2 regions of the Amphibacillus indicireducens genome follow, and region 2 is predicted to be linked to the other one. Evidence: predicted binding sites of a transcription regulator. Region 2 holds the regulator's gene; the other holds the start of a gene.
The links. The regulator LexA, encoded in region 2, represses DNA repair genes until DNA is damaged. The targets are predictions, from matches to a motif close to CGAACATATGTTCG.
Positions count from the first base shown of each region.

Region 1: a site for LexA is predicted at 12,723-12,736, ahead of recA (recombinase RecA). Genes of this name have one in related genera too.

Region 1 covers NZ_BAABDL010000017.1:2,254-19,243, forward strand. Annotated here, with positions in the region: gene ABD814_RS01635 (AAA family ATPase) at 1-268, opposite strand, end outside; gene hfq (RNA chaperone Hfq) at 423-647, opposite strand; gene miaA (tRNA (adenosine(37)-N6)-dimethylallyltransferase MiaA) at 679-1,635, opposite strand; gene mutL (DNA mismatch repair endonuclease MutL) at 1,636-3,468, opposite strand; gene mutS (DNA mismatch repair protein MutS) at 3,472-6,042, opposite strand; gene cotE (outer spore coat protein CotE) at 6,157-6,714, opposite strand; gene ABD814_RS01665 (YlbF/YmcA family competence regulator) at 6,978-7,340, opposite strand; gene ABD814_RS01670 (dipeptidase) at 7,443-8,363, opposite strand; gene ABD814_RS01675 (stage V sporulation protein S) at 8,447-8,707, opposite strand; gene ABD814_RS01680 (TIGR00282 family metallophosphoesterase) at 8,850-9,647, opposite strand; gene rny (ribonuclease Y) at 9,799-11,370, opposite strand; gene recA (recombinase RecA) at 11,617-12,654, opposite strand; gene ABD814_RS01695 (competence/damage-inducible protein A) at 12,812-14,053, opposite strand; gene pgsA (CDP-diacylglycerol--glycerol-3-phosphate 3-phosphatidyltransferase) at 14,053-14,631, opposite strand; gene ABD814_RS01705 (helix-turn-helix domain-containing protein) at 14,714-15,586, opposite strand; gene yfmH (EF-P 5-aminopentanol modification-associated protein YfmH) at 15,785-16,990, opposite strand, start outside.
Region 2 covers NZ_BAABDL010000039.1:9,950-26,939, forward strand. Annotated here, with positions in the region: gene ABD814_RS03500 (SatD family protein) at 1-157, shown strand, start outside; gene ABD814_RS03505 (DUF3307 domain-containing protein) at 150-893, shown strand; gene ABD814_RS03510 (Glu/Leu/Phe/Val family dehydrogenase) at 1,129-2,415, shown strand; gene ABD814_RS03515 (DUF1538 domain-containing protein) at 2,613-4,115, shown strand; gene ABD814_RS03520 (P-II family nitrogen regulator) at 4,108-4,776, shown strand; gene ABD814_RS03525 (GNAT family N-acetyltransferase) at 4,842-5,324, shown strand; gene ABD814_RS03530 (DUF3784 domain-containing protein) at 5,468-6,205, shown strand; gene ABD814_RS03535 (hypothetical protein) at 6,288-6,587, shown strand; gene ABD814_RS03540 (APC family permease) at 6,823-8,172, shown strand; gene ABD814_RS03545 (protein adenylyltransferase SelO) at 8,195-9,661, shown strand; gene ABD814_RS03550 (squalene/phytoene synthase family protein) at 9,714-10,529, opposite strand; gene ABD814_RS03555 (SurA N-terminal domain-containing protein) at 10,707-11,432, shown strand; gene ABD814_RS03560 (methyl-accepting chemotaxis protein) at 11,485-13,182, opposite strand; gene ABD814_RS03565 (peptidylprolyl isomerase) at 13,409-14,104, opposite strand; gene ABD814_RS03570 (N-acetylmuramoyl-L-alanine amidase) at 14,240-15,037, shown strand; gene lexA (transcriptional repressor LexA) at 15,075-15,698, opposite strand; gene ABD814_RS03580 (DUF896 domain-containing protein) at 15,865-16,098, shown strand; gene tkt (transketolase) at 16,210-16,990, shown strand, end outside.

The DNA.
Region 1 (16,990 bases), on a different contig from region 2:
TGCCAGTTCCGGGATTTCCTTTAAAAAGCATGTGTAACGTTTGTGGTTCAACTTTTAAATTTGCTGATTGGCGACGTTTATTTATTTCAATCAAAGCATAAATCTCAACCATTTGATCATAAATAAAATCTAAGCCAACTAACCCTGTCAATTTTTTCTCGATCTGTTCAAATGGATTAGGTATAACGACTTTGTCTAGTTGTACCCGTTTCTGATCATGTTTCTGATCATGTAAAATGATATTGATCTGATTGACTCTTGGTGTCATTTTATCGATCACTCTCCTTCACGTTATAAGTATACGCAAGTTGGAGAGAATTTTGCCCATCAATTTTGCATCACTAAAGACAAAACAGGTGTAGAATTTTATATCTTCCTACACCTGTCTTGCTATCAAACTATTAACCCCCAATTAAAACCAATCATTCTGTTTCAAGTGTAATATTTTTTGCCGGGGAGAATGTTGAGATTGCATGTTTGAAAATAAGTTGTTGCTTTCCATCACTTTCAACTAATACGGTGAAGTTGTCAAAACCTTTAATGACACCTCTTAATTGGAAGCCATTTGTTAAAATGACAGTCACCTGAATATAGTCTTTTCTTAATGCGTTTAAGTACTGATCTTGAATATTAACTGATTGAGCCATTGTATTTCCTCCTCTTTTCTATCTCTATATATTAATAGTTCTCTATATCTTCAAAAATTCCTGCTAAATTTGCAGAAATTTTTTGAAAAACATGATTTTTCTTTTCAGGAGTGATTGCATACCATTTTACATTCAATTGATTTCTAAACCAAGTATACTGTCTTTTCGCATAGCGACGAGAATTGCGCTTCAACAATTCAACTGCACGCGCTAAATCATATTCACCTTCAAAGTATGGAACGAATTCTTTGTAGCCAATCGCTTGCATCGATTGGGCATCTTTTAATCCATTATCATAAAAATATTTCACTTCGTCAATTAAACCTTTTTTAATCATTAAATCCACTCGTTGATCAATTCGTTGATAAAGGAGCGATCGCTCCATTTCTAATCCGATGATGACTGCATCATAGATTGGCGTTTTTGATTGAGATTTTTGTAATTCTTTCATTGTTTGTCCAGTTCGATCATAAACCTCTAATGCCCGAATGACACGACGAACATTGTTGGGATGAATTGTTTCTGCTTGAGCTGGATCAACTGTTTGTAGCCGTTGATAAACCGCTTCAATCCCCTTTACCTCAATTTCTTTTTCAATTTTCTCTTGATAAGTTAGATCACGCTTTTGGTCAGAAAATTGATAATCATATAAGATCGCATTAATATAAAGCCCTGTTCCACCGACAATAATTGGTAGTTTGCCACGTTGTTGGATCGCATCAATGTGTTCCTGAACTTGAGCTTGAAAGTTAGCGACTGAAAATGATTCGCTCGGTTCGACAATATCGATCATATGGTGGGGAATATTTTCTTTTTCGTCATCCGCTACTTTTGCTGTGCCAATGTCCATCCCCTGATAAATTTGCATTGAATCCCCACTGATCACTTCTCCATTATACTGTTTAGCTAGCGTGATACCAAGTGCTGTTTTCCCCACAGCTGTTGGACCAACAATGACGAGTATTTGATTATTTTTCTTTGCGCTCATTTACATCACCCGCTTAAACAGTTTCTCCATTTCATAAGTTGAAAAGTGAATAATAATTGGTCGACCGTGTGGACATGTGAACGGATCTGTTGTCGTTCGCAATTCCGCTAATAATTCAAACATCTCGTCATAATTAAGATGATGATTTGCTTTAATTGATCGTTTACAGGCCATCAAAATCGCCGCTTCTTCACGAAGTTTACTTAAATTTATTTTACCATCTCGAATAATTTGCTCGACCATATCTCGAATCGTCTCTTCTTCTAATCCTGTTGGAAACCAAGTTGGATGTGAACGAACTAAATAAGTCGATTGACCGAAATGTTCAAAAAACAAGCCTACATCCTCTAAATCTGCTTGATACTGTTCAAGCATTAATGCCTCTTGCTTAGAAAAATCAAATTGTAGTGGGATCAATAATTGCTGCCGGTCACGCTCAACTTGACCGATTTTATCTCGGAAAAATTCATACTTAATTCTTTCTTGTGCTGCATGTTGATCGATCATGTAAAGTCCCTGTTCATTCTCAGCAACAATATATGTGCCGTGGTGCTGACCAATTGGATACATCACAGGAATCCGCTCTGTCTGCTCAACTTGAGCCAGTTCGACTGCTTGATTGTTATCAACCGAATCTAATTGATCAAGTTCATATGTTTGTTTTTCTTCATATGCTTCAATTGCTGTTTTAGGTTGAGTTTGTTTTTGTTCAAACCCACTTGGCTGTTGATTCTCGATTGTCATATTTGTTGGATCAACGAGCGGTGTCTTTTTTGTGTGTTCAAACTGAAAGCTTTCTTGTTCAGTCTCTGCTTGTTTTGCTTTTTTTACAAGTGCATCGGGTATCAGTGTTTCTCGGCGAAATCGCTCTTGAATCATTGTTTCAATGGCTTGATAAAGTTCTTTTTCTTTACTAAAACGAACTTCTAACTTAGCTGGATGGACGTTAACATCAACTAAAATTGGATCCATTGCAATTTGTAGGACAACAATTGGACTTCTACCAATCGGCAATAGTGTATGGTAACCTTTTAAAATCGCATGATTAAGTGGAATGTTGCGAATAAAGCGCCCATTAATAATCGTTGAGATAAATGATCGATTCGATCTTGTCACTTCAGGTTTCGAGATATAACCTGTGATGTGATAATCTAACGTTTTATGATCAATTTTTAGCATTTTTTTTGCAACAGAGACACCATAAATCTGGGCAATAATTTGAATTAAATCGCCACGCCCATTTGATTGAAACAAGCGTTTTTCATTATGATAAAGCTCAAATTTGATCTTAGGGTGAGAAAGACTTAACCGGTTAATCACGTCTGTTATATGTCCTAATTCAGTATGGATCGTTTTCATATGCTTCAAACGTGCTGGCGTATTATAAAATAAATGCTCGACCGTAATTTCCGTTCCCTGTCTCGCGTCTGAGCGATCACGGGTAACGATTTGACCACCGTCTAAGCTTAGTAATGTACCCGCTTCAGCTCCAGTTGATGTTTTTATCGTTAATTGACTAACTGCTGCAATCGATGCAAGTGCTTCCCCTCTAAACCCTAACGTCCGCACGTGAAAGAGATCATTTTCCGAACGAATTTTACTCGTTGCATGACGTAAAAAAGCTCGTTCAACATCAGCCGAGTCCATTCCAAAGCCATTGTCGGTAATCTTAATTTTGCGGAGACCAGCTTCTTCTACTTCAACTTTAATCACCGTACTGCCGGCATCAATACTATTTTCAACCAGTTCTTTAATAACCGATGCAGGTCGTTCGACAACTTCACCTGCTGCTATTTTATTAGCTAAAACATCAGGCATCGTTTGGATTTTCACGGTCTAGTCCTCCTCTTTTAGCAGTTGCTGAAGCTGATAAAGTTGATTCATCGCTTCAATTGGTGTTAATTCCATAATATTAATCGCTTTAAGCTGTTGCTCAAGTTGACTCGGCTCTTTATCTTTTGCCTGTTCAGCTGGTTCATTGATGAAAAAACTTAACTGATCGGATTGATCACTCACTTGTTCAGGAGTTTTTGTTTGTTCTAATTGCTCTAAAATGACATTTGCCCGCTCAATGAGTGAGGCTGGAAGCTCAGCCAATTTAGCTACATGAATCCCATAACTCTTATCAGCAGGTCCACTTCTAATTTGATGTAAAAAGACGACTCGCCCATCAAATTCCTCAGCTCGAACATGGATATTCTTTAGTCTCGTTAAATGATCAGCTAAACTCGTCAGTTCATGATAGTGAGTCGAAAAGAGTGTTTTTGCCCCTAAGTAATCATGAACGTACTCCATAATGGCTTGAGCAAGCGCCATCCCATCATACGTGCTTGTCCCACGTCCAATCTCATCAAGTAAAATTAAACTATTTTCCGTTGCATACGTTAACGCATGCTTCGCTTCTAGCATTTCAACCATAAATGTACTTTGGCCACCGACTAAATCATCTGATGCACCAATTCGGGTGAAAATTTGATCAAAGATCGGTAATTTTGCTTGTTCCGCTGGGACAAAGCAACCAATTTGAGCCATGATCACAGTTAATGCCACTTGCCTCATATACGTACTCTTACCTGACATATTCGGTCCGGTAATCAATAAAATTTGGGTGTCTTGATCTAAATACACATCGTTTGGCACATATGTTGCGTCACTCATTACCTTTTCAACGACTGGATGACGACCTTTGACAATCTCTAACTCACCTGTCGTCGTTAAGTCTGGGCGACTGTAGCCTTGTTGCTCACTAATCGTAGCAAAACTTTGGAAGACATCCAGTTGGCCAATTTCAGTTGCCAATTGTTGTAAGCGTGGAATATAGTCGAGTACTTGTTCACGTATTTTTAGGAATAACTGGTACTCAAGTTCAACACTTTTTTCTTCAGCTGATAAAATCAAGTTTTCTTTTTCTTTTAATTCTGGTGTAATGTAGCGTTCTGCATTCGATAATGTTTGTTTTCGTTCGTATTTTCCTTCTGGTAGCAAATGCAGGTTCGCTTTTGTCACTTCAATATAATAGCCAAAAATTCGATTATAACCAATTTTTAATGATTTAATCCCTGTTGCTTGTCTTTCCTGGCTTTCTAACTCGGCAATCCATTGTTTCCCGTTCCTTGATGCATCACGGTACTGGTCAAGTTCATCATTAAATCCATCACGAATCATGTTACCTTCTTTAATCGTCATCGGTGGTTCATCGGTTAAGCTTTTTCCAAGGAACTCTTTTAAATCGGTTAATGGATCTAAAGCTTCGCCGAGCTTAATGATTTCTGCTTCAGTGAATGTTGCTAAAATCTCTTTTACATGTGGTACTTTATCCAATGAAAGTTTTAACTGAATTAAATCACGTGCATTGACATTACCAAATGCAACGCGACCACATAAACGCTCAAGATCATAGATAGACTTTAACTGGTCACGTAGTTCTTCGCGCTTAATATAGTCTGCCATTAGTCCTTCAACAAACTGATAACGTTTCTCTAACACTGAACGATTTAACAATGGACGCTCTAAAAACTTTTTCAGTTGACGTGCACCCATCGCAGTAACCGTTTGATCAAGCACCCATAATAAGCTACCTTGTTTCGACTTTTTAATAATCGTTTCTGTAAGTTCGAGATTTCGTTTTGAATACATATCTAGACCGAGGTATTGATTTAATTCAATCAATTGTAATGGTTTGATATGATCTAGTGCTCGTTTTTGCGTCGTTTCTAAATAGCTAATTAGCTGACTAAAACCAGTGATCAAATGCTCGTTATCAATTTCAGCAACTAAATGGCGATACGTTTCTGTTAATGATGATTTTTCACTATATGAAATGGTTACATTTAATCGCTCAATTAAACTTTGCTTTTCTGCTTCTAGTAAACCCGTCGTTATAATCACTTCTTTGACTGGTCGGTTGTACAACTCATTTAACACTTGTTCCCAGCCTGTCGTGACGAGTGCTCCACTCGTTTCACCTGTCGATAAATCAATATAAATCAGCGAGTATGTATCATCATCAAAATCTGCTAAACTTGCTAAATAATTATTTTCTTTTTCATCTAACATGACACCGTCCATAACTGTTCCTGGTGTGATCAGTTGGACAACTTCACGTTTGACAACTCCGACAGCATCTTTCGGATCTTCAACCTGTTCACAAATTGCAACCTTATAGCCTTTGTCAACTAAATTTTTGATATAGTTTGTCGCTGAATGGTGCGGGACCCCACACATTGGAATCCGGTCATCCCCACTACCGTTCCGGCTCGTTAATGTAATCTCTAATTCTTGTGCTGCTTTGATCGCATCATCAAAAAAGAGCTCATAAAAATCTCCTAATCTAAAAAATAAAAAACTATCCTGGTGCTGGGCTTTTATTTTTAAATATTGCTCAATCATTGGTGTGTATTTACTCATCGGCGCTAGCTCCTTAAATCAACTCTAATATTCCCATTATAACATATCGATCGGATCAGATTAAAATCATACCTAAAAAAATAAAGCGCACAGATGATCTGTACGCTTGCTTATTTATTCTTCTACTGATGGGTCTAGATTAATCAGTTCTTCATCTGTTAATTCTGCAATCCAATCATCTTCATCATTGTCGTTACCAGTTGTTGCTGTTGGATCGACACGAACGGAAACTTTTGTATCACCGATTACTTCAACTAAAAATTCACGCTCAACTTCTGTCTTAATTTTTTGTGTTGATTTGTCAATCGTGCACGATGTTGACTTCGGTTGTTGGAGTACTTTTGCGTAAACATCAACTTTATTACCCACTGTTTGCTTATCTTTAGCTGATAAGTCAATCAGATCAGTATAGTTCACGCGTTCAGTGACAACCTCTGTTTTAGTATGATCATTAAACGAATACCAAACGTTAATATCATAGCTGCCGTTTACTTCGACTTTATCATCACCTTTTCGTTTCGCGTTATATAAATGATTAATGACCCAGCAACCTAATATACTCGATGGTTGATGTGATGGATTGACAACATGAGAATCCTCGTTAAACTTACGACCTTTACCAATTACCGCTTTCGTGATAATTTCACGGTAGTCTTGATCCAAAAATGACATATTTACTAACCTCCATTCTTAATACTGTAGCTTATGCAAATTCACTAGGCGAAGTGACACGCACCACCTAATCCATCCTATGCACTAGCCTAAGATGTGCTACTGAAAAGAGGTTAACAAATTAAATAACCAGGATTAATCATACATCAGGATAGTCACCTGAAAAGACTTGTTGCTGAAAGCGTCGACCTATAGTCGAGATCACGTGAGTTCCTCCATTGCTATTGTTCGTATTTTATCCTTATTTAAGTCATTGTTTGTATTCATTCGATTGAATTAAATTTTTCGTTCACTTTGTCATTAATGTTTGCTGTAATCCTTTGTAATAAATCATTGACAACAACTTGAGCAGACTTAAATTCGTCAACAATCGGGAGTGCATCAATTTCCGCTTGGATTGCATCAATTTGATCATCAATTTGCTTAACAGCATTGACTTTTCCATAAGCCTGTAAGTTAACCGCTTGTTTTTGAAGCTTTTTAATCTGTTCAATTAAATCTTTCACTTTTTGATTATCATTCAGACGGGCTTCCAACGCTTTAAAACGCTCAACTTCTTCTAATTCGTCTAACCGTGTTGTGATTTCTTCTACTTTATTTAAAACTTCCTCTTTTGAATAAGCCATGATTGATTACACCCCTACAATCTATGTAATGTGAATACTGTTTAAATGTTTCTTGATCCTGTTTAACATGATAACAAGCATTTTTGTTTAAAAAATATGAGTTTAATTGATTCTTGGAAATTTTCTTATGAAATTCTCACTAGAGATTTTATTGACAATCCTTCTACTATAATGGTCAAACAACTCTTTTTTAAAGCGATGATAGCCAGTGACATTTTCTAATCCAGAAATCGTATTTGTAATTCCATCAAAATCAGAGCCAAAGCAGAGCTGATCTTCTGCCCCTAGTTCAATAAAATGATCAATGTGCTCGAATAAATCATCAATCGAAACGAAATCTGAACTTTTTGTGAATTCAGGAACAAAAGTGACACCGATCAAACCATCACGCTTAATAATCGCTTTAATTTGCTGATCAGTTAAATTACGTCGGTGCTGGCAAATACGATACGCATTGCTGTGTGAAGCAATCACATGATCAGCTTGATCAATCACATCATCAAAACCTCGGACGGATAAGTGGGAGACATCTGTCCAAATCTGTTCCGCATTTAATAACTGAATAACCTCTTCGCCAAATCGTGAAACACCTTTTCCTTCAATACTCATCACGCTATCACTGACAGCATTATTATTATTCCACGTCAAACCAACAATACGAACACCCTCATCAATTAAGCGAACCAAGTTATTTAAATCTGTTCCAATTGGATGACAGCCTTCTAATGTTAGAATTGCTCCTAATTGATGAGGTTGTAAGTTTTCTAGCTCCAGCTTTGATTGAATCTGAATGATATCCGGATTAGGCAAAACAATTTTTTCATAAAAAAGATCAATCATTTTTAGTGCAACATCGAATTGTTGATTTAATGGGGTCGTATCGGGGACAAAAATCGCAAAGGCTTGCACTTTTATTGGGCTTGCACGCCATTTTTCCAAATCAAACTGTAGTGCATCACTTTGATTCACATTATAGTCATGCCGCCACAATTGATAAAGCAAGTCACAGTGGGCATCGATCACAGCGTTTCCCTCCATTTTGCTTGACTTTTCGATCATTAACGTAAATCAGTGTGGGGAAATTTCCACCACACTGACAAATGTTTTCATCTCGGTTCAACAATCAGTTTAATTGCTGTTCGTTCTTCGTTATCAATCTTAATATCTGTAAAAGCAGGAATACAAACTAAATCGACACCACTTGGCGCTACAAATCCTCGGGCAATCGCAACAGCTTTGACTGACTGATTCAACGCACCTGCTCCAATCGCTTGTATTTCTGCTTTCCCTCGTTCTCGTAATACATTTGCTAAAGCACCTGCTACTGAATTCGGGTTTGATTTTGATGATACTTTTAATATATCCACCTTTGCTACCTCCCCTAAGTTTCTTAAGTTCCTACCACTTTTACTATATTCTTATGATTTTTTGATATGCTAACTACAATTCATTTCATCATAAAAAATCATGATCAGGGAGGCTTGCAAAGAAATCTTTCACGAAAAAGTCTTATTCAAAAAATGGTTGGTCATCGGTAATTAAAATGCGTTCAATTTTTGTTGCTTGTCCAGATCTCTGATCAATGTCAATCACAACACCACTCAACTGCGCTTTACCTTTTTTAGTTGCTTCAAAGCGAACAGGTAATTGTGTTAAAAAGCGTTTAATCACGGCATCTCTTTCCGTTCCAATAATCCCATCATACGGTCCTGTCATACCAACATCGGTAATATAGGCGGTTCCATTATCGAGAATTCGATTATCTGCTGTTTGCACGTGTGTATGTGTTCCAACAAGCGCACTGATTTTTCCGTCTAAATACCAAGCAAGTGCTAGTTTTTCACTCGTTGCTTCTGCATGAAAATCGATGAAAATGATTGGGGTGCGTTTACGTACTTCAGCAATTAATTGATCAGCGTAACGAAATGGGTCATCAATTGCCGGTAAAAACGTTCGGCCTTGTAAGTTGATAATTGCAACTTCAGTGCCATTAACATTAACAAATCCGTAACCTTTACCTGGTGTACCTTCAGGGTAATTGGCAGGTCGAATCATTTTGTCAGCATCATCAATAAAATCGAAAATTTCTTTTTTATCAAAAGTATGGTTACCCATTGTTAAAAAATCTGCTCCGTAACTTAAAAGTTGTTTATAAATTTTCTCGGTAATTCCTTTCCCTGCAGCGGCATTTTCACCGTTGACAATCGTTAGCTGAGGCTGATACTTTTGTTTTAATTTTGGTAAGTATGTTTCGATCTGCTCTCTGCCTAAAGAACCGACCACATCACCAATAAATAAAATACGCATAATTTTACTCCTTCAATTGGTTAATTTAATATGTATAGCTATCCGATAAGTTTAACTAAGATTAAGTTTTGCATATCGAATCAAACTTGTCAAAAGTAAACAGGGTGCCGTTAACATGCAACGGACACCCTGTTTTCATTTGAAGTTTTAGTTATTTTGCATACTCTACTGCGCGAGTCTCTCGAATAACAGTTACTTTAATATGACCAGGGAAATTTAATTCATCTTCTATTCGTTTACGAATCTCTCGTGAAATACGAACAGCTTCTAAATCATCAATCTCATCTGGTTTAACCATGATTCGGACTTCACGACCAGCTTGAATCGCAAATGATTTTTCTACACCGTCATAGGATTCAGAAATTTCTTCTAACTTTTCAAGTCGTTTAATGTAATTCTCTAACGTTTCACTTCTTGCACCTGGTCTTGCAGCGGATAAAGCATCAGCAGCAGCCACTAGTACAGCAATAATAGAAGTTGGTTCCTCATCACCGTGGTGTGAGGCGATTGCGTTAATGACAACATCTTTCTCTTTGTATTTAATCGCAAGCTCTTTACCAATTTCAACGTGACTTCCTTCGACTTCATGATCGATTGCTTTACCGATGTCATGAAGCAGTCCGGCGCGTTTTGCTAATGTCACATCTTCTCCTAATTCTGCAGCTAATATGCCCGACAAATGAGCCACTTCAATTGAGTGATTCAATACGTTTTGGCCATAGCTTGTACGATATTTCAGACGACCTAATATCTTAATTAGATCAGGATGTAAGCCGTGTACACCTACTTCAAAGGTTGTTTCTTCTCCGACTTCTCGAATAAAGTCATCAACCTCACGTCTTGATTTTTCAACCATTTCTTCAATTCGTGCTGGGTGAATTCGACCATCTTGAACTAATTTTTCTAAAGCGATTCTTGCAATTTCGCGTCTGACAGGGTCAAAACCTGATAATATAACAGCTTCAGGTGTATCATCAATAATTAAATCTATTCCTGTTAATGTTTCTAAAGTACGAATATTTCGGCCTTCTCGACCAATAATTCGACCTTTCATTTCATCATTAGGTAGATTAACAACAGATACAGTCGTTTCAGCAACATGATCTGCTGCACAACGTTGCATTGCATATGATAGAATATCCTTTGCTCTCTTATCAGCTTCTTCTTTCGTGCGATTCTCGGCCTCTTTAATAATTAGTGCTGATTCATGATTCACTTCTTTTTGAACACGTTCTAGAATGATTTGCTTTGCTTGATCCGATGTATAACCAGAAATGCGCTCCAGTTCAGCTTGTTGTTCAACCAACAAAGCTTCTACTTTGCCTTCCATTTCTTCAATTTGTTGTTGTTTTTCTGCTATAGCTAGTTCCTTCTTTTCTTGCATTCGCTCACGTTTGTCCAACGTTTCGTCTTTTCGATCAAGGTTTTCTTCTTTCTGCAGAAGTCTATTTTCTTGTTTCTGTTGCTCTGCACGACGTTCACGGAGTTCTTCTTCAGCTTGTTGACGAAGTTTATGATTTTCATCTTTCGCTTCTAATAAAGCTTCTTTCTTTGCTACTTCAGCATTTCGATGCCCCTCTTGAACAATCTGTTTTGCTAACTCTTCTGCGCTAGAAATCTTTTTCTCTGCAATTGATTTACGAATCAGATAGCCAACAACAATACCGACGATAAGGATAGCTAAACTGGAGATGATGATAATGATTAAATCCACATAATCCATGGTTTCACCTCCTCTTGCTATTCATTTTTTAACTTTTTAAGTCGGCATGTACTTTGTATTACTTATTTGAAATGCGTCATTAAGTTTTTAGTATAATTAAAAAATTATACAATGTTAATTTTACTGGTGCAATTAGGCAATGTCAAGAAAACAAAAGAAAGTAATTTATTTCGACAAAATTCGCGTAATGAAAATAAAAAAAACGGTCAAAATTATCTAGATAACTTTGACCAATTTATTAGCAACTTATTCTTCTGGAACTAATTCATCCATTACTTTTGGTTCTTCACTATTTTCACCATCTAAGTTATAGTGTGCTCGAACAGCATGATTAATTTCTTCAATCATTTCAGGATGCTCTCGTAAAAATTCTTTCGAGTTTTCACGGCCTTGGCCAAGACGTTCTTCTTTATATGAATACCATGCACCACTTTTTTGAACAATATCTAAGTCAGAAGCAATATCTAGTAACTCACCTTCTTGTGAAATTCCTTCACCGTACATAATATCAACTTCAGCTTGCTTAAATGGCGGAGCGACCTTATTTTTAACAACCTTAATTCGCGTTCGGTTCCCGACCATTTCATTCCCCTGCTTAATCGTTTCTGCACGGCGCACTTCTAAACGAACAGAAGCATAAAATTTCAATGCACGTCCACCTGGTGTTGTTTCAGGGTTACCAAACATGACCCCAATTTTTTCACGAACTTGATTAATAAAAATGGCAGTTGTTTTTGATTTATTAATCGCACCTGAAAGCTTTCGTAGCGCTTGAGACATCAGTCTTGCTTGGAGTCCCATATGAGAGTCGCCCATTTCTCCTTCAATCTCTGCTTTTGGTACTAACGCTGCAACAGAGTCAACAACAACAATGTCAACCGCACCACTTCGGACTAATGCTTCAGCAATTTCTAACGCCTGTTCACCAGTATCCGGCTGAGATAATAATAGTTCGTCTGTATTCACGCCTAAATTTTTAGCGTAAATTGGATCTAAAGCATGCTCAGCATCAATAAAGGCCGCTGTACCCCCTGTTTTTTGAACTTCCGCAATTGCATGTAAAGAAACGGTTGTTTTACCTGATGATTCAGGTCCGTAAATTTCAATCACACGGCCTCTTGGATAACCCCCAATTCCTAATGCAATATCGAGTGCTAATGACCCACTGGATACAGTAGCTAGCTTCTGCTCAGCCCGATCACCAAGCTTCATAATTGAACCCTTTCCGAACTGTCTTTCTATTGATTTCAAAGCCTGATCAAGGGCTTGTTTACGCTCACTCATCCGAATTCCTCCTCAAATTTAAACTACTCTTATCATAACCTCTTTTGTAAAAATACACAAGCAAAAAGCGAATAAACGTTCTTATTTTTTCAACTAAAAACAGCTGTGTTTTTGATGAAAATGATAGATATTTTACAAAACAGTCGTAATAATAAGCTTATTTTAAATATTTATAAATCATTTCTAGTCCTTTTTTTACAGAAAGTGCACGAATGCTATTTCTCGGTTTAGAAAAATGAAACTTTTCGATCAGATAATCTTTGTCTGAGTGATACAAACAAACAAAAACGGTTCCAACAGGTTGTCCTTCTAACGGATCAGGACCAGCTACCCCAGTAAAGCTAATCCCATAGGTCGAATTAAAAACCCCTTGAGCGCGTTTAGCCATCTCGTATGCCGTTTGTTTGCTAACCATACCATATTGGTCGATTGTCGATCGATTAACGCCTAAAGCGCTTATCTTCGCATCCTCTGTGTAACTAATCAAACTGCCATTAAAAATACGACTAGATCCTGGAATCGACACAATCTGATCAGCGAATTTACCACCTGTTAAACTTTCAGCGCCTGCGATCGTTTGATTTTTCTCTTTCAATCGATCAATGACAACTTCAGTTAACGTCTGTTCATCTGAGCCATAGATATAAGAACCGATCAGTGCGTGTAATTCTTTTTCTTTTGCTTCAATTAATCGGTTTGCTTCAGCTTTTGAATTCGCCAGTGCTGTAAGTCGTAAGGCGACTTCGCCATCAGCAGCTAATGGAGCGATCGTTGGATTGCTTTGTTGCTCAATTAAATTTTTCACCTTTGTTTCGAGTTGCGCTTCTCCAATGCCAATACAGCGAAGCATTTTTGAGACAATCACTTCTTTGAGTTGATAGTTTTTCTCTAAAAAAGGAAGTACGGATTCAGTCATCATATACTTCATCTCACTAGGCACACCAGGCATTAAAATAAGTAATGATGATTGATATTCTACCATCATACCAGGCGCTGTCCCGATTGGATTCGGGATGATCTTGGCACCAGCAATCACTTGTGCTTGTTTATAATTATTTTTAGACATGACTCGATTTGATTGCTTAAAATATTGTTTTAATTGAGTTAGCATCTCATCATTTTCGATCAGTTCCCGTTCGACGAGTTCTGCAACGATCTCGCGGGTAAGATCATCATCAGTCGGTCCAAGACCACCTGTAATAAAAATTAAGTCTGAGCGATCAAGCGCTTGAGATAAAGTTGATTTTATTCTCGCTTTATTGTCACCAACAACTTGGTGAAAATAAACGCCAATCCCCTTAGTCGCAAGTTTTTCTGAAATCCATTGGCCATTCGTATTTGTAATTTGTCCAAGTAACAACTCAGTACCAACTGCAATAATTTCAGCTTTAATTGCCATTAATTAGACTCCTTCATAACATGCCAGTTTTTAATAAAATAGTCGACACCAGAAATAACCGTTAAAATAAGTGCGATGTACAACGTGATCAGCCCAATTGGCCAGCCCAAATATGAGAAAGGGAAATTATGCAATAAGATAAAACTGATTGATAACAGTTGAAAGGTTGTTTTCCATTTTCCCATTGAGCTTGCCGCTAATACGATACCTTCTCCAGCTGCAACTAATCGAAGCCCAGTAACTGCAAATTCTCGAGATAAAATAACGATCACTAACCATGCTGGGGCTAATCCTAATTCAATTAATAAAACATAAGCTGCCGTAACTAATAGTTTATCAGCCATTGGGTCTAAAAATTTGCCGAGGTTCGTGATTAAATTATGCTTACGGGCATAATAGCCATCTAGCCAATCCGTTCCTGAAGCAATGATAAAAATTAAAGCAGCCACAAAATGAACAATTGGTAGTGTCGTTGTGCCAATTGACCAACTTCCCCAATCAAGTGGGAGTGATAATAATAAAATAAAGATTGGAATTAATAAAATCCGTGATAAAGTGATTCGATTTGGAATGTTCATTGTAAAAAGCGTCCTTTCGTTAATTAACAAAATAATGATTAAACCCCACCCATCACAAGATGAGCGGGGTCATTGTAACAACTTATTCAAGCTCTTCGTTAATATATAACCATAAAACTTGTACCGCAGTGGGTGATATTTCTGTCGATAACTCGACTTCTTTATCATTAATTGTAATCGTAATATCACCGGGATTACCAAACCTCAAATAAACAAAATCTTCATCGCTCACATCGAATGAAACAGGTGAGCCACTTGACTGTAATGTCTCATAATATAAACGATTTCCCTGGTCATCTTCAATTTCCAACCAATTACTACCAGATGACTCGATCACTAGCTCAATCGATTCATCAGTTGTACTGAATTGATAATAGGAAACTGCATTTTCGTATGAAACAAGTGACAGCTCCGGCTCTTCGGTAACATCTTCCTCAGTCTCATCTGGTTCATCAGCCTCATCTTGACCTGGATCATCTTGATCAATATCATTTGATGGGATTGAAACTTCGTCTCCAATTGATTGGTCAGTTTGAACTTCATCGCCGACATCCGGCGATGGACCGTCTGGATTCTGTAATGTTCGCCAAATAAAGAAGACAACACCAAATAGTAAAATAAAGACGATAATGGTTGGGAGTACTCTTGTAAATGGTGATGATTTTGATGATGTTGATTTTCTTCTAGAGCGTGATAGCTGTGTATAATCAACATCTTCGTCAACAGTTGGTATTTCATGGTGATGTTCATCTAAAAGCGCTTTAAAATCTAATCCAACTACATTTGCATATTCTTTAATAAACACCCGTGCATAAAAATTCCCTGGAATCATCGAAAAATTGTTGTCTTCGATTGCATTCAAGTGCCTGATTTGGATTTTCGTCAGTCTGGATACTTCTTCTATGCTATATCCTTTTTCCAGGCGAGCATCTTTTAATTTTTCACCAATTTGCATCTATAACACCATCCGTTTAACTTAATTACTTTTGACCTGCACGTTAACTACACTATTTCTATAATAAATGATTTTCGCAATTTATAAAAGAGTTAATCTCAATTTTAGCGAATTATTATTACTTTTACTTAAAATTACCTTCACTCAACATTAAATAAGACGGATTCAAACAATAAAAAGTTACAAAGTGTCTAGATATTATGATTTTGGTTTTACTTGAAAGACAGCGACATTATCAGCTTTGATCCATTGATTTAAAAATTGATTAACCTCTTCTAGCGTAAGTGCTTCTAATGTTGGGATTAACTCATAAAAATCAAAATCAAGCATTTGATAATGCGTCACTTGACTCGCAATATCCGAGACTCTGTTCATACTTCTCAATAATTGACCAATTGTTTTTCTTTTCATTCGTTCAAAATCGGCTTCTGCCAATTGATAATCTTTAAATGTCGCAAGTTGCTCCTTGATTTTTTCCGCTAGTTGATCAGGTTGACGTGTATTACCACCAATAATTGAGTAGCAAAATTCTTTTTGTCGTTCAGTTTCGAAACCTAAACCACCATCAATCAAATCAAGATCATAAAGTTCTTGGTAATACGTTCCCGATCTCGAGTAAAAATAATCTAACAACATGTCGGCGATCAATTCATCTTTAATAAATTGTAATCGATCCGTTGCGGGTTGTTCTTTGATCCCAACCATACACTTTGGAACAGCAACCGGCATCTCAATCGCATCATAGTCTTTGTATACTTGCTCAGGCTCTGTCGGGAAGTGACGCTCGATTGTTGACTGTTGGTCAAAGTTTTTCTCTGCTTGATTTGCTTCAATCATGGCAAACATTTCATTTGGATCAAAATTCCCCACAAGTGTTAACACCATATTTGATGGGTGATAAAACGTATGATAACACGTATATAAATCTTCTTTTGTAATCTGCTGGATTGACTCAACTGTTCCTGCGATGTCAATTCGAACAGGATGATGCTCATACATCGCAGCAAGAACCCCAAAAAAAGCACGCCAATCTGGTTGATCATCATACATTTGAATTTCTTGAGCGATGATTCCTTTTTCCTTTTCAACCGTTTGATCTGAGAAGTATGGTTCCTGAACAAAATCTAATAATATTTTTGTATTATCAATAATATCAGTAGTTGACGAGAATAAATAAGCCGTTTTTGTAAATGATGTATATGCATTTGATGATGCACCGTTTTTGGTGAAATACTGAAAAACATCATAGTCTTCTTTTTCAAATAGTTTATGCTCAAGGAAATGGGCGATTCCATCAGGAACTGTGATCGACTCTGTATTATTAATCGGTACAAACGACTGATCAATCGAACCGTATTGTGTCGTAAAAATTCCATACGTTTGAGCCATTTCTACTTTAGGAAT
Region 2 (16,990 bases):
TCATAATGAAAATCAATATAAAGCAGCGGAATACTTAGAGATTAGCCAACCTAGTGTCAATCAAGTGCTAAATAAATCTAATTTTTATTCATATAAAGCTGCGATTGATACGGTTAATTCATTTTTGAGTAATCTAGGGAGTCGTTTAAATGATTAAAATTTTACTTTTACTATTTTTAATCGGTCATTTTTTAGCAGATTTCTATTTCCAATCTAACAAACTAGCAATTAGTAAGGATCATTTATTTAGTAAGTTATTACTGCACTGTTTAATTTACCTCATAACTGTTATTGTTGTGATCCTACCTGTGTTTAGCATTGAATTGGCTTTTACGGCAATTATAGTTGCTATCGTTCACTTTTTAATTGACTTAACAAAGTATTTATTGAAAAAGAAGCAGATCATACATGACAAATATGGTCATGCAACATTTTTGCTTGACCAAGGATTGCATATTATAACGATTGTTGTAGTAGTTGGTGTTGTCTATCGACAATCAGTGCCGATCAGCTATACAAATTGGGTTGATTCAATATTCGGTCAGTTATTAAGCGATGATCAATTGATACTTTCTTGGTTGTTGATCATTTTACTGATTATAAAGCCAGTTAGTATCTTAATTAAACAAGTTCTCTATAATTATCGACCGTCTAATGCTGATGAAAGTGATGGCTATCCTAATGCCGGTGCATTAATTGGCGTACTTGAACGGTCAATTATTTTACTACTTTTGTCTGTCAATCAATATTCAGCAATTGGTTTTGTCTTAACAGCGAAGTCAATTGCTCGTTATAATAAAATTGCTGAGGATCCTAAATTCTCAGAGTATTATTTGTTAGGTACACTGTTAAGCGCGTTGCTTGTTATTTTAGCTTACGTGATTATTTTTTAAAAAGATAATTGAAAAAGCCAATCATAGATAATGATAAGTTAAATTGATTATCTTTTAGTTAGATAAGCAAATACGCCTATCTTTTCATCGGTATGATTGGTTATCTTTCATTTGACTTACTCAATGGTTAAATAAATTACGAAATTTCAGACAATTTACTTGAATTATCAACTGAAATAGTCATAATTGTTTTATAAGACTTTTTATTTTGAAATTAAACTGGGGGAATGGAACTTTGACACAAGAGAACTATAATGCGTATCAAACAGCACAAAAACAATTTGACGATGTCGCAGATTTAGTGAACTTAAACCAATCTGCTCGTGAAATTTTACGTGAACCAAGTCGTGAATTTCATTTTACTATACCTGTAAAAATGGATGATGGGACGACAAAAGTATTTAAAGGGTACCGAATTCAACATAACGATGCGAGAGGACCTGCAAAAGGTGGGATTCGCTTCGATCCAAATGAAACAGTTGATACAATCCGTGCGCTATCAATGTGGATGACATGGAAAACAGCTGTTGTTGATATTCCGCTAGGTGGTGGTAAAGGTGGGATTGTCTGTGATCCAAGAACGTTATCGGATGCAGAACAGGAACGTCTGTGCCGTGGTTATATTAGGCAACTTGTCAAAAATATTGGTGAATTAAATGATGTTCCTGCACCAGATGTTATGTCTAATGCTCAGCATATGTTATGGATGTTAGATGAATATGAAACAATTAAAGGCGCGCGTTATCCAGGTGCAATTACTGGTAAACCTGTTGGAATGGGTGGCTCACTTGGTCGGACAGAAGCGACTGGGTATGGTGTCATTTACACATTACGTGAAGCACTTAAAACGTTAAATATTGATATTACCGAAACAACAGCCAGTATTCAAGGTTTTGGTAATGTAGCTGAGTATGCAGCAAGGTTGTATTCAGCAATGGGTGGAAAAATTTTGACGATCTCAACTTGGGATAATCAAGATAAAAAAGCCTATACGTACCGTAATCCTAATGGAATTGACGTCGACCAACTCGTTTTAATTAAAGATAAATTCGGTACAATTGATAAAGAAAAGGCAGTTTCTATGGGCTATGAGTTATTAGACGGCGACGCTTGGCTTGAACAGGAAGTAGATATTTTATTACCAGCTGCACTTGAAAACCAAATCACTGCAGAAAAATTCCCGTTAATTAATCAATCGGTGAAAGTAATTTGTGAAGGTGCGAATGGTCCGACTTCGACAGAAGCTGATCAGTTGATTAAAGATCGAGGGATTTATCTTGTTCCCGATTTCCTTTGTAACGCTGGTGGTGTGACGTGTAGTTATTTTGAACAAGTTCAATCGAATATGAACTATTTCTGGGATAAGGAAGAAGTACTTGATAAATTAGATACTAAGATGACTGCAGCATTCCATGCGGTACATGAGCTAGCAGAAGAGAAACAGTTATATATGAGAGATGCAGCCTATGTGATCGCAATTGACCGTGTCGCTAATGCGGTTAAACAACGAGGCTGGATTTAAAAAACTAAAACCTAAATTTACAATTGTAAATTTAGGTTTTTTAATTTTCTCTAAAAAAATAAAACTGAAATTTACGTTTTTTTATAACATTAGACGTTTAATAATGTTAAAATAAAAACAACAATTCCCTTAACTTACCTAAAAAATCTTCATCATTAAAATTCGAAACTTTTGTTTAAATTCCACCAAAAGAGAGGATGACTTTTTTGAATATCATCAGTACAACGTTTAAAGAAGTATTGTACTCAGTTCTCCCAATTACAATTATCGTGCTATTGCTTAATTTTACTTTAACACCAATGAGTTCAGCTATGGTTTGGAAATTTGTGATCGGATCTGTGTTGATCATTATCGCATTAACGATATTTTTATTAGGTGTTGAGATCGGTGTAACACCATTCGGAAATATAACGGGAAAATCTTTAGCCCAGAGAAATAAACTTTGGATTGTTCTAATCGCGGGTTTAATTCTTGGTTTCTTTATCTCAATCGCAGAACCTGGCCTGCTCGTGCTTGCAAATCAAGTGAATCTCGTGACGTCAGGAGAAATACCTGGATTTGTTATTTTAATCGTCGTGTCGATTGGTATGGCTGTAATGATTGCATTTGGTTTTTTACGTGTTTTTTATAATGTTCCTTTGTACAAAGTGCTTGCATTGATTTATCTGCTGATCTTTGGCTTAGCTATATTTACATCTAGAGAGTTTCTAGCAATTGCTTTTGATGCATCTGGTGCAACGACAGGAATTTTAGCTGTTCCTTTTATTTTAGCACTTGCAGTTGGTATTTCTAAATTGAAAAAAGATAGTAAAGCTGCAGAAGAAGATAGCTTTGGCTTAGTTGCACTTGCTTCAAGTGGTGCAATTATCTCGGTAATGATTTTAGATATATTAACGAATACAAATGAATTTACCGCTGCATTAGAAATTACGATTAGTGACCAAGATGCCATTTTCACCCCATTTATTGCGGCGGTACCAACGTATTTAGTTGAGAGTATCATTTCGATTCTCCCTCTATTTGTGATATTTTTATTTTTGCAAAAAATTTCATTCAAGCTAAAGAAAAAAGACTTCAGACAAATACTAACTGGCTTTGGCTTTACTTTTGTTGGGTTATTAATTTTCCTAATTGCTGTCAATACTGGTTTTATGGACGTAGGAACAAGTGTGGGAACCTCGTTAGCTTCAATGGATAACAAACTATACTTTATTATAATTTCATTCATTCTTGGTGTAGTGATTATTTTAGCTGAACCAGCAGTGAATGTTTTAACACATCAGATTGAAGATATTACGAGTGGTTATGTGAAAAGGAAAGCAGTCTTAATCTCACTTTCAGTTGGTGTCGGTTTGGCTGTTTGCTTATCAGCCATTCGGATTTTAGTACCGAACCTCCAATTATGGCATTATTTATTGCCAGGGTATGTTTTGGGCATAGGAATGATGTTTTTTGTACCGAAACTTTTTGTAGGGATTGCTTTTGATGCTGGTGGTGTAGCAACAGGGCCGATGACAGCTACATTTGTATTAGCTTTTATTCAAGGGGCAGCAGATACTTTTGAAGGGGCAGATTTAATGGCAGATGGTTTTGGCATGATTGCGATGGTTGCAATGTTCCCAATCTTAACTTTGCAGATTTTAGGGATGATTTTCTCAATAAAGTCAAAAACAAAAGGAGTTGAACGGCAAAGTGAGTGAGTTGAAAAATGTTGCTAATTTCGAATTAATTTATGTGATTGTTAATTATGGTATGGGAAGCCGAGTATTACAGACGGCGAAAAAACTGGGTCTTTCTGGCGGTACGGTTGTGATAGGAAAAGGAACTGTTAATCATTCTATCCTTAACTTTCTATCTCTATATGATGAGCAGAAGGAAATTGTTATTTTAGGAACAAACTACCAATCAACCGAAAAGACTCTAGCAGACTTAAATCATGTTTTTAATTTTGAGAAACGTAATCAAGGGATTGTTTTTACAACGGGGGTAGGCAAAATTATCGGTTCAAGTTTTTATAATAATGAAAAAACTGATGAAGAAAGTGGGGTAAGAAAATCTATGTATCAATTGATCATTACGATTGTGAATCGTGGCAATGCTGGGGCCGTAATTGATGCGGCTAAAGCGGCTGGATCGAAGGGTGGCACAATCATTAATGCAAGAGGTTCAGGTATTCATGAAACACAAAGGCTTTTTAATATGGATATCGAGCCTGAAAAAGAAATGGTGCTGATTTTATCAAAAGAGGATATTACGAATTCAATTGTTGATTCAATTCGAGTCGCTTTAGAAATTGATCAGCCGGGTAATGGGATTATTTTTATTCAAGATGTGAATCAGACGTATGGAATCTATGAATAAACTCTTGCAATATGCTCTGCGATAATGATATGAAAAAGTAATCGAATGTGAGGTAGGTGGTTAATTTGTTAGAAGGTAGGTCGATTAAAGTTGAGCAAGTGGTGGGTCAAGGTGAGAAAGAGTTGATTTCATCATTAATATTAAACGCATTGCCCAATTGGTTTGGTATTCCAGAATCGACTCAGGAATATATTGAACAGAGCCGTCAGATGCCTTTTTTTGTAGCGGCCGATAATAATCAGGCGGTTGGTTTTATAGCAATTAAAGAAACGAGTGACTATACTGCGGAGATCTATGTTATGGGTGTTTTGCCTGAGTATCACAATCAAGGGGTCGGTAAGACTTTGTTTAGTGAAACTTTAAAGTGGGCAAAGGATAATGGATTTCAATTCCTTCAAGTTAAAACTCTTGCTGAATCACATCCTGATCGATACTATGCACGAACGAGAAAATTCTATCAGGCGATTGGTTTTAAACCGTTTGAAACACTATTAGAATTATGGGGGAAGGATAATCCTTGTCTGATCATGGTTCAGCATATTGATTGAATCAATCATGGTGAGGGGAGACAAAATGAAATGAACATTTGTCTATCAAAATTCCCGACCGTTAGATTGATTGCGTAGTCAGTGTCATTTTGAAAGTGGAAATAAGGAATAGTTAATACAATCAATTCAAGGAGCTGATAAAAATGTGGATTTTGATTGGTGTAGGTTTACTACTGATCATTTTGGGATTAATGGTTCATAAGTTAAAATGGTATTTTCTAATTTCAGGTTATAATACAATGTCTAAAAAGAAACAGAAAAATGTCGATACAGATGGACTCGGGCGGTTTATAGGGATGTATTCGTACATTAATGGTTGTATATTCATAGTTACGGGGATTTTATTTGGTTTAGGCATTAAAAGCATCGTTATACCTGCTTCAATATTTTTGGTTATTTCATCGATTTATTTGCTGCTAAAATCTCAGAAATTTGATCGCAACTTATTTGATGACGATGATAAATTCAAAAAAGGGGCATGGAAAAAGTTTATTATACCTGTTGTCGTTAGTGTAATTGTTCTTGCTGCGTTCAGTATTCCAATGATTTTTTCATCGAGATCAGTTTCGGTTACTGTTTTGCCAGAGGGGATAGAAATACACGGGAGCTATGGGGGTGTTTATCAATGGGATCAGATTGAGCAAGTTGAACTGATCAATGAACTCCCTTCGATTGACCGACGTACCAATGGATCAGCATTAGGTTCAAAATTAAAAGGTCATTTTAGAACGAGTGAATCTGATGATATTATGTTATTTGTGGATACAGATCATCCGCCTTATCTTTCGATGAAGACGACTAAAGGTATGGTAATTATTAATTTAGCAGATCCAGAAGCAACAACCAACTTGATCAAAGCAATCACAAATAATATCAATTAATATTTAAAACTTGATCTCGGTCAAGTTTTTTAATTGCCTAATCATCTAAACTATATTTAAATCAATGAAAGGGGCAATTATTATGACAGAAACGAGATTTGCAGAAATTATTAAAAAAGACTTTCCTTTATTAGCAACATACACACCTGTATTGGCGAGGGTTCATGGTGCAGGCCATCCTGAATTGGCTGAAGTTCGTGACCTATTTGCAGAAATGAACAAAAAGGTTGAGCAGGACGGTGTCGATCAAGTAGATTTAACGGAAGAGTTTAATAAGCTACGTGAAATTACCAGTGACTATCAAGTACCAAGTGATGGCTGTGAAACATATGAAGCAACTTATCAAATGTTAGCTAAAGCAGATCAAGCTTATCATGAATAAATAAAATTAAAGAATCGAAAAGAATGCATGTAAGCAATCATCTTTTCGGTTTTTTTATTTAATAGGTTTTGTAATTTAAGACAGTATTTAATTTATTTAACTTATTGATTTGAAAAAATTAAAGATTTGATAGCTTTCAAATTAGAGATTTAGTAAGATGGAAGGTGGACTTTTTTGACTTAATTGAACGAACAAATGAGCTGAGAGTTACTTTGGGATAAAAGAGGCAAAACAGATGACAGAAAATCAAACAAACATGAAAAAGAATTTAAAGACAATTGATTTAGTTTTATTAGGCTTAGGTGCCGTTGTTGGTACAGGAATTTTTGTAATCACAGGGACGGCAGCAAATCAATATGCTGGACCTGGACTAGTTTTTTCTTTTATGATTGCTGGGCTAGTGATCATATTGATCGGGCTATGTTATGCGGAGCTATCATCACGCTTGCCGTTAGCAGGTGGACCTTATGCTTATATGCTTGCTATAGCAGGAAAACGAGTTGCCTGGATCGCTGGTTGGTTTACGATTTGGGAATATCTCCTTGCATCAGCATCTGTTGCTTCAGGATGGTCAGGTTATCTGAATGGATTTTTAATCAGTTTAGGAATCCCATTACCGACGATGTTCCAAGCATCATATAACCGCGAAGCCGGAACCTATATTGATTTAATTGCGATCAGTATGACATTGCTGGTAACTTGGATTGTGAGTCAAGAAGCAAAAAAAGCATTACGATTGAACAATGCATTATTTTTTCTGAAATTTATTATTATCGCATTATTTATTTTAGTTGGGTTGTTTTACATTAATCCTGAAAACTGGACACCAATTATACCTTATGGACTTTCAGGGGTGACTACAGGAGCAACACTCGTCTTTTTTGCTTTTTTAGGGTTTGATTCAATTAGTATGTCAGCTGAGGAAGTGGAAAATCCTCAAAAAAGCTTACCACGAGGAATTTTAATCGCAATTGGAATCTCGACATTATTATATATTTTAGTTACGATCGTATTAACAGGTATCGTTCCTTACACTGATTTGGGTGTCAAAGATCCAGTAGCATTTGCGCTTCGCTATGTCGATCAAAATCTTATTGCAGCTGTTGTTTCAGTAGGGGCTATTTTAACGTTACTGACTGTATTGATTGCGATGTTATATGGATTAGCGAGACTTTTATATGCGATGAGTAAAGGAAAGCTATTACCAAACTACTTAAATCATTTAAACGAAAAAACTGGCACACCGCAACGAGCAACATGGGCTGCTGGACTAATCGCAGCATTATTTTCTGGTTTGATTCCATTACAATCACTCGCTGAACTCACAAATTTGGTTACACTTGTTGTGATGATGATGCTTGCTATCGGGTTAATTTTCTTAAGAAAACAAAGAGGGGAACCGGTTGCTGGTCAATTCAGAGTTCCATGGGTTCCGTTTATCCCAATTGTGACTGTGCTAATAACGGGTTATTTAATCTTACAATTAAGCACTTTAACTTGGATCTTATTCGGCATTTGCTTTTTGGCTGGAATCGTCATTTATTTTGCTTATACTAAAAATATAAAATCTGAACAAACTATGTAAAACGGGTTCGAAAGGAGTAATTATGACTCAGGAAAATACGATTGGTTGGAATTTTTCATCAAGCTATTTATCATTGCCAGATCATTTTTATGCTTATACGAATCCAACTCCTGTTCAAAATCCCGACTGGGTGATTATTAATGAGCAACTGGCAGAGGATTTGGATTTAGATGTTAAATTATTAACGAGTCGAGAGGGCTTGGCTACCTTGTCAGGCAATCGAATTCCAAAAGACTCAAAACCAATTGCTCAAGCTTATGCTGGCCATCAGTTTGGCTATTTTACAATGTTGGGAGATGGGCGTGCCATTTTACTCGGTGAACATCAACTGAAAAATGGTAAACAAGTTGATATTCAATTAAAAGGTGCTGGAAAAACACCCTATTCTCGCGGAGGAGATGGACGAGCGAGCTTAGGGCCGATGTTACGAGAGTTTTTGATCAGCGAGGCAATGCATGGTCTAGGAATTCCAACGACGAGAGCATTAGCCGTTGTGTTAACAGGTGAAGATGTCTATCGTGAGCAAGCTTTGCCAGGTGCGATTATAACTCGAGCCGCTTCCAGTCATCTAAGAGTTGGCACGTTCCAATATGCAAGGAAATATGGGACAGAAGCAAATTTAAAGCGATTAGCAGATTATGCAATCGCTCGACACTTCCCACAGCTTGAGGAGAAATCAAACTGTTATTTAGCCTTTTTAAAAGAAGTCGTTGAAAGACAAGCAAGCTTAATTGCTAAATGGGATTTAGTTGGCTTTGTTCATGGTGTAATGAACACTGACAATATGACGATCAGTGGTGAAACGATTGATTATGGTCCATGCGCGTTTATCGATCGATACGAGCCGGCAACTGTTTTCAGTTCAATTGATCAACATGGTCGATATGCTTTTAATCAGCAGAAGCCGGTTGCAGTTTGGAATTTGGCTCGACTTGCCGAAGCATTGCTACCAATTTTAGCTGATGAACCAAAAGATGCGATTCACGGTGCAGAGTCATTACTGAATTATTTTACAGAGGTATATGAAGAAGAGTGGTTGACAGGGATGAAAGCGAAATTAGGCTTCTTCGCTGAAACAGATATCCACCGCTCATTGATTGATCAACTACTTGTTTTAATGAAAAAGTTCCAAGCGGATTATACAGATACATTCCGCGCCTTAACGATCGGCGATTTTAGCAAACAAAACTGGTTTAAATCAGTTGAATTTCAAGCATGGCATAAGCGGTGGAAAGGGAAGCTAAATGATCAGTCTAATTCTGAAGAGGATATCATTGCATTAATGAAGCATTCGAATCCGGCTATCATACCAAGGAATTTTCAAGTAGAAGCAGTTCTTAAAAAAGCAGTTAATGATCGTGATTATCAACCGTTCAAACAATTTTATCAGGTACTGAAAGATCCATATGCATATTCAGAACAACAACTAAGTTATACAGCACTTCCACCTAATTCAGACCAACTATACCAAACCTTCTGTGGAACATAACTGAGTATTCACAGACAAACAGCTTACTCAAAAGAGTAAGCTGTTTGAACCCCTATTTTGTGATTTCTGTTACAACAGTATTCACTTCTTCACGAGTCATTTTTTCACGGCCCGCTTTCATAACAGCCAACGTTTTAACGGCAAGTTGATATGGAATTTGACAGAAGGTAACAATATTTTTAGTCTCAATTGATTGAATGTAGTTTTCTGCTAAATTGAGATTGTCATCGGCATACTTAAAGAGATCAGCTCGATCCCAATTCTCCGGCAAGAAATTAACCCCTCTAACATGATCTTCATCCTGGTTACGAAGGATGTTAACACATTGCAATCCACGACCAAAACCGATTGCTAGCTCATAATCCGTTTTTGTCCCATCATACCAATCCCAAATATCTGAAAGCATGACACCGACAAGACCAGCAACATAATATGTGTAGTCATCAAAGTCTTCTTTTGTTACAATAGCCCAATTTTTCTCAGCCCATTTTGCCATTCCACTTGCCATAATACTCGTTGATTTTTTTACCTTATCGAGTACACCAGTTGGACAGATATTCAACCAATCAGTTAGGCGAAGTGTCACTTCAGGAAGTTTTTCAGCATACGGTTGAATTAAATTTTGATAGGTTTCAGGATCAAATGATCCTGTTAACATTTCACTAATCCGTATAAGAAGTGATGACTTATCTTCTAACGGTAATTGTTCATGGTCTTCAATTTCATCAATTGCTCGCATACATAGGTATGCAGAAGCGACTGTTTTTCTTAATGTTGGTTTTAATAGTGTAATCGGAATATAAAATGTCCGACTCGTTTGTTTTAAGACACGCATTGCTTCTCGATATAACTTTTTTGAATCTTTAATCAAAAACTCTCCTCCCCGACGTTCAAAACATTTGTCTATAATCAATAGTCTATCAGTTAACCGACATTAATCGCAAGAAATAACCCAAATCGATGTTTATTTATTTTTAGTTATGACTGTTATCAAATCACTAGCTGTGTTAAACTATCAATCAGTGTTAATTGAAAGGGGTTTATTATGAACAGAAAATGGAAACTAGTCACACTGCTAATTTTAGCAATAATAACTTTAGCAGCATGTAACAACAATGATAAAACAGAGGAACAAGATAGTATCGATGAGATTCAACAAATCGAACCTGATTTATCAGGTATTCCAGATACGGTTGCTGAGGTAAATGGACAAGCTATTTCGAAAGAACGATTTGAGCTGACTTATTTAAGTCAATTTCAACAAGTGGCTCTAGAAGCTCAATTAACTGGTCAAGCCTTTGATCAGGAACAGTTTAAACAAGAATTAGCAGAAAGTATGATTGACTTGGAGCTATTAATTCAAGAAGCAGATCGACGTCAATTTGTAGCTACTGACGATGATATTGATCAAATGGTGACTACTTTAGTTGAAGAGAGTCACTTGGAATCTGATCAAGCTTTATATGAACTCTATGAAGGGCAGGGGATGTCAAGAGATCAATTAAGAGCTGAGTTAACACATCAAATAAAATTAGATCAATTGATCAATGATCAAGCAAAAAATTTACAAGTTACTGAAGAACAAATTGTTGAATTATATGAAGAGCTAATCATTGTTTATGAAGAAATGGAACAAGATGGTGAGCTTCCACCGATGGAAGAGATTCGGCCTGACTTGGAAAGCCAAATTCGCTTTCAGGAAGAAAACCTGTTAATTATTGAATTAATTGAACAACTTCGTGGAGATGCAGAAATTAAAAACAATCTGTAATTAAAAAAAGGATCCGACTACATGAGTCTGGATCTTTTTTAATGCACATTTATTATGATTCAAATCGATCAATACTTAATTGAAGTTTTTCAGCAATAGTCGCTAATTCTTTTGATGCAGCGTATATATCTTGCATCATCATTGTCTGCTCTTCACCAGTTTGGTTAATTTTTAATGTATTAGAAGCAGATTGTTGGGCAACCGTTGTAATTTCATTAACTTCAAGCACGAGTTCATTTACCTGATTGCTAATTAAATCAATTTCAGTCAATAGCTCAGTTAACTGTTTGGCAGTTTTTGATGTTGTCGTTGATATTTTATTAAATGAGTCATTTGTTTGATTGATTAGCTTATTTCCTTCAGTAACTGATCGTTGTCCTTGTTCGGTTTTATCAAGTGATGTTTGGGTTTCTTTTTGAATTTCTTTTACTAAATGTGCAACCTCGTCTGTTGCTTCACTTGTTTGCTCAGCTAGTTTCCTAACTTCATTTGCAACAACTGAAAAGCCTTTTCCATGTTCACCAGCACGAGCCGCTTCAATCGATGCATTTAATGCGAGTAAATTAGTTTGTTCTGAGATTCCAGTGATTAAATTGATAATATGATCAATTGCTTGTGATTGATTATTTAATCGTTTTGCGATTTGATTCATCTCGCCGGTGTTTTGATTAATTGCTTGCATCTGATTCATTGTCTGCTTCACAATTTCACGTCCAGAAAATGCAACATGATCAGCATCTTTTGATGCGACTGTTAAGTGATTAATTTCTTGAGAAATTTTCTCAATTGATTCAGCCATTAATGATAAGTTGTCATTAGCTGTTGCAGTTGACTGTGATTGTCTTTCTGAACCTGTTGCTAATTCATTGATTGCTGTATGAATCCGATCAGTTGAATCATTCGTAGCATCAGCACGAGCAAACAATTCTTCAGAAGTAGCTAAAATTAATTCAGAATTCTCCATCACTTCTCTAATGACTGTTTGTAAGGAATCAACCATTTCATTTACGTCATTCGCCAATTTGCCAAGCTCATCTTTTGTATCAACAGATAATGGTTCAATATTTAATTTACCTTGAGCAACCTGATTAACATGATGACTAATTGCTTGAATCGGTTTGACAGTACGACGAACAAATAAACTTGTAATGATTGCTGCGAGTATAGGAAGTAGTAATCCAATTAAGAGAGTTGGTTTAGCCATCTGCCATGTACGCTCACCAATGATTGATCCCTCGAAATCGATCGCATTAATCGCAATCACTTCATTTTGAGGATCATGATCACGAAAGATTGGTGCATAACCAGTAATTCGATCCATCCCACCAAAGTGATAGACATCAGTGTAATAAGAATGACCGGATATGACATGTTTAATAGCTTCATCGCTAATCATAAACTGGTCAGAAGCAGAAAAACCTTGTGCTTTTAAATGGCTGTCTGCTGCTAAAACGATACCGTCTAATGATAAAATATAATGTGTCTCAAAAATTTCCTTTTGAGTGACAGTCCACTCAATTTCAGTTTCAATTTGATTTAAGTAATCTTGGTTACCATTAGTCAATTCTAATAAAGCGTCAGGATCAATAATTCCAGTTGTAATGTTTGCACAACCTGTTAATTCAACTCCAGCAGATTGAAGGACTTCACGGTAGCTAGATCGATAGTTGATGAATGATAGTGCCCCTACACTCAAAAACACGATAATTGTTGCAATTATGGTGATTTTTTTTGTAACATTCATTTTCATAATTTTATTTACCCTCTCCAAAGTACGATATTTAGTCAACTAAATAATTATATCGATCGAACAAACAATCTGTCAAGCTAAGAGACTAGGGCTTAATACCTGATGAAAGTTATTTTTTAATAAAAAACAACCATCGATCAAGGAAGATCAATGATTGTTTTGAATCATAAGTATAGTTAGTAGGCCTATTCTGATTTGAACAATCGAATATAGAAGTGAGAGGGCGTTATTGCTTAACAGGTTCTGGATAGTCAGTTCCTTTTGTATCGACTGTTATTGATTTAATTTTAAAGTCTTCTAACGGTTTATCGTTTTCATCACGTTTAAGGTATGCAATGTGATCAACAACACTCATCCCTTCAAGAACCTTACCAAATGCTGCGTAATCCCCATCTAAATAGGGAGCTGCGTCTTGCATGATGAAAAACTGTGATCCAGCTGAATTTGGTGAAGCAGATCGAGCCATTGAAATGACTCCACGTTCATGTGCGAGTTCATTTTCAAAGCCGTTATTAGCAAATTCACCTGCGATAGAGTAGTCAGGACCACCTAAACCATTACCGTGTGGATCTCCACCTTGAATCATAAAATTAGGTATCACTCGGTGGAAGATTAGTCCATCATAAAATCCACTGTTAATTAAGGAAATAAAGTTAGCTACAGTATTTGGTGCAATTTCCGGATAGAGTTCAATTATCATTTCCTGATCATCTTCCATCGTGATTGTCACAATTGGATTTTCTTCAATTTCAGGATAGTCAATGACCTCTGTCGTTGCTTCATCTTCCTCTACGTTCGATGTTTGGTCAGGCTGACTTTGATCGTCTGTTTCATTGATGTCACTATCTCCGCATGCAAATAAAAACAAGAGCATACTCATTAATAGGAACAGTAATTTAGCTGACTTGTGCTGTAAAAACATAATGCATTTCCTCCAATATTTTAAAGATAGCGATATTATACACAACTTTTTAAATTTAGTCATATTTATGGTGAAGAAAGTCCAAGCTGAATTGTTTGATGACACATACAAATAAATATGAAGGGGGGTTATAAAATGGTGAAGGTGTTTATCGACCCAGGTCATGGTGGAAATGATCCAGGTGCGGTAGGTCATGGATTAGTTGAAAAAAACATCACACTGATAATTGCTCAACACTTAAGGGATCATTTAATTAAAAATTATCAAGATGTATCTGTAAGAATGTCGAGAAATAGTGATCAATCAGTGTCATTAGTTGAACGAACGAATAACGCAAATCAGTGGGGGGCTGATTTATACCTCTCAATTCACGTAAATGCAGGTGGTGGCCATGGTTTTGAAAGTTTTATATACAATGGGCAGTTTAAGAACAAATCAAAGACAGAACAAATTCGATCGAAAATTCATGATACAATCGTTTCTAATTTAAATTGGAGAGACCGGGGTAAGAAACAAGCTAATTTTCACGTTTTAAGAGAAACTCGTATGTCAGCAGTATTAACTGAAAGTGGATTTATTGATCATCGAGATGATGCAAACAACTTAAGAAATAGTGATTGGTTAAAAACAATTGCCAAAAATCACGCTGATGGTGTTGCACATGCGTTCAATTTAGAAAAAATAGTCCATCAAAAAATTGATGATCCTTTTTACCGTGTTGTATCTGGTTCATTCCTAGCAGAAAAAAATGCTAGACAAAAAGTTGAAACATTAAAACGACAAGGTTATGAAAGTTATATTCTACCTCATGCCCATCAAAATGAGCGATATTATCGTGTAATCGTCGGTGCATTTCGAAATAAATCGAATGCAGAAGCTAGAGTAAAAGCACTCGCTCAAGATGGATTTGAAAGCTTTATTATCGAAGTTTAAATGAAGAAAGAGGCTGATAATTCAGCCTCTTTTTTTTTTATATCATTTTTCTAAAGACACCAATTACTTTACCCAAAATTGAAATATTTTTATAAATCATTGGTTCCATTGTCGCATTTTCAGGTTGTAAACGAATATGATTATCTTCTTTAAAGAAACGCTTAACTGTTGCTTCATCATCTTCTGTCATTGCGACAACAATATCGCCATTATTTGCATTTTGCTGTTGCTTGACAATAACCATATCATCATTGAGGATACCAGCTTCAATCATACTGTCACCTTCAATAATGAGGGCGAAAAGATTCGCCTCCGCTTGTGAGATTGAAGATGGCAATGGAATAAACTCTTCAATATTTTCAACGGCTGTAATTGGCAAACCGGCAGTTACTTTTCCAATGACTGGTACAAATGTTGTTTTCTCTTTTGGAATGCCATTTAGATTATCATCTTTAATAATTTCAATTGCACGCGGCTTTGTCGGATCTCTCCTAATATATCCCTTTTTTTCAAGCCGTGCTAAATGACCATGGACAGTAGAACTTGATGCAAGCCCAACTGCTTCACCAATTTCACGAACCGATGGAGGATAGCCTTTTGAGTCAACATGTTCTTTAATATATTGCAAGATAGCTTCTTGACGTTTTGATAATGATTGCATAAATTTAACCTCCGTTCATTATTTTCTATTATTATAACATGTAAGAACGACTTAGGCAAACGTTAGTTCGCAAAGAAACAAGGTGCTAAAAAGCACTAGAAGTTGTACAATTATAGCTGTTTTGGTTAAAATAGAACATGGAATAAATTAAACAAAGGAGTCCGTTATGTTAACAAAAGATAAATTAGCTAGAATTAATCAACTTGCTAATAAAGCAAAAACATCTCGCTTAACAAAAGAAGAGCTAAAAGAGCAAAAGTTGTTAAGGGAGGAGTATTTAAAAACTTTACGTCAATCATTCAAAAACCAATTGAGTAGCGTTAAAATCATTGATCCTGAAGGAACCGACGTGACACCAGAGAAAGTAAAGCATTTAAGGACAGAAAATAAAGATAATTAGAAAAACACGTCATTATGACTTGTTTATTCTGCTAATTCATTATAGGATATAGATTGTATAGAAATGTACGTACATATCTATGTACATAAAATGAAAGGGGATTCTTTAAAAATGGTAAATCAAACGCAACAAACATCGATTAATACAATTCGTACGTTATCAATTGATGCTATTGAGAAAGCGAATTCAGGTCACCCAGGTCTACCAATGGGAGCTGCTCCTATGGCGTATACGCTTTGGACTGAATTTATGCATCAGAACCCTAAAAACTCAAGCTGGGTAAATCGTGATCGCTTTGTTCTTTCAGCAGGGCACGGTTCAATGCTACTGTACTCTTTGCTCCACTTGTCAGGATATGATGTGACAATTGATGACTTGAAAAATTTCCGTCAGCTAGGATCGAATACACCAGGTCACCCTGAAGTTACTGATACAGATGGTGTTGAAGCAACAACAGGCCCACTAGGACAAGGTATTGGTATGACTGTTGGTATGGCGATGGCAGAAGCTCACTTAGCGGCAAAGTATAACCGTGATGGTTTCAATGTTGTTGATCATTACAGTTATGCGCTTGTAAGTGATGGTGACTTGATGGAAGGTATTTCACATGAAGCCGCTTCATTAGCAGGACACTTAGGTTTAGGTAAATTAATTGCACTTTACGATTCAAATGACATTTCGCTAGATGGTGATTTAGACAAATCATTCTCTGAGCAAGTTCAAAAACGTTTCGAATCATATAACTGGCAAGTTCTTCGCGTTGAAGATGGTAATGATGTTGATGAAATTGCGAATGCAATTAAAGAAGCTAAAGCTAACACGGATCAACCAACATTAATCGAAGTAAAAACGGTGATTGGTTTTGGATCTCCTAACAAGGCTGGCTCAAGTA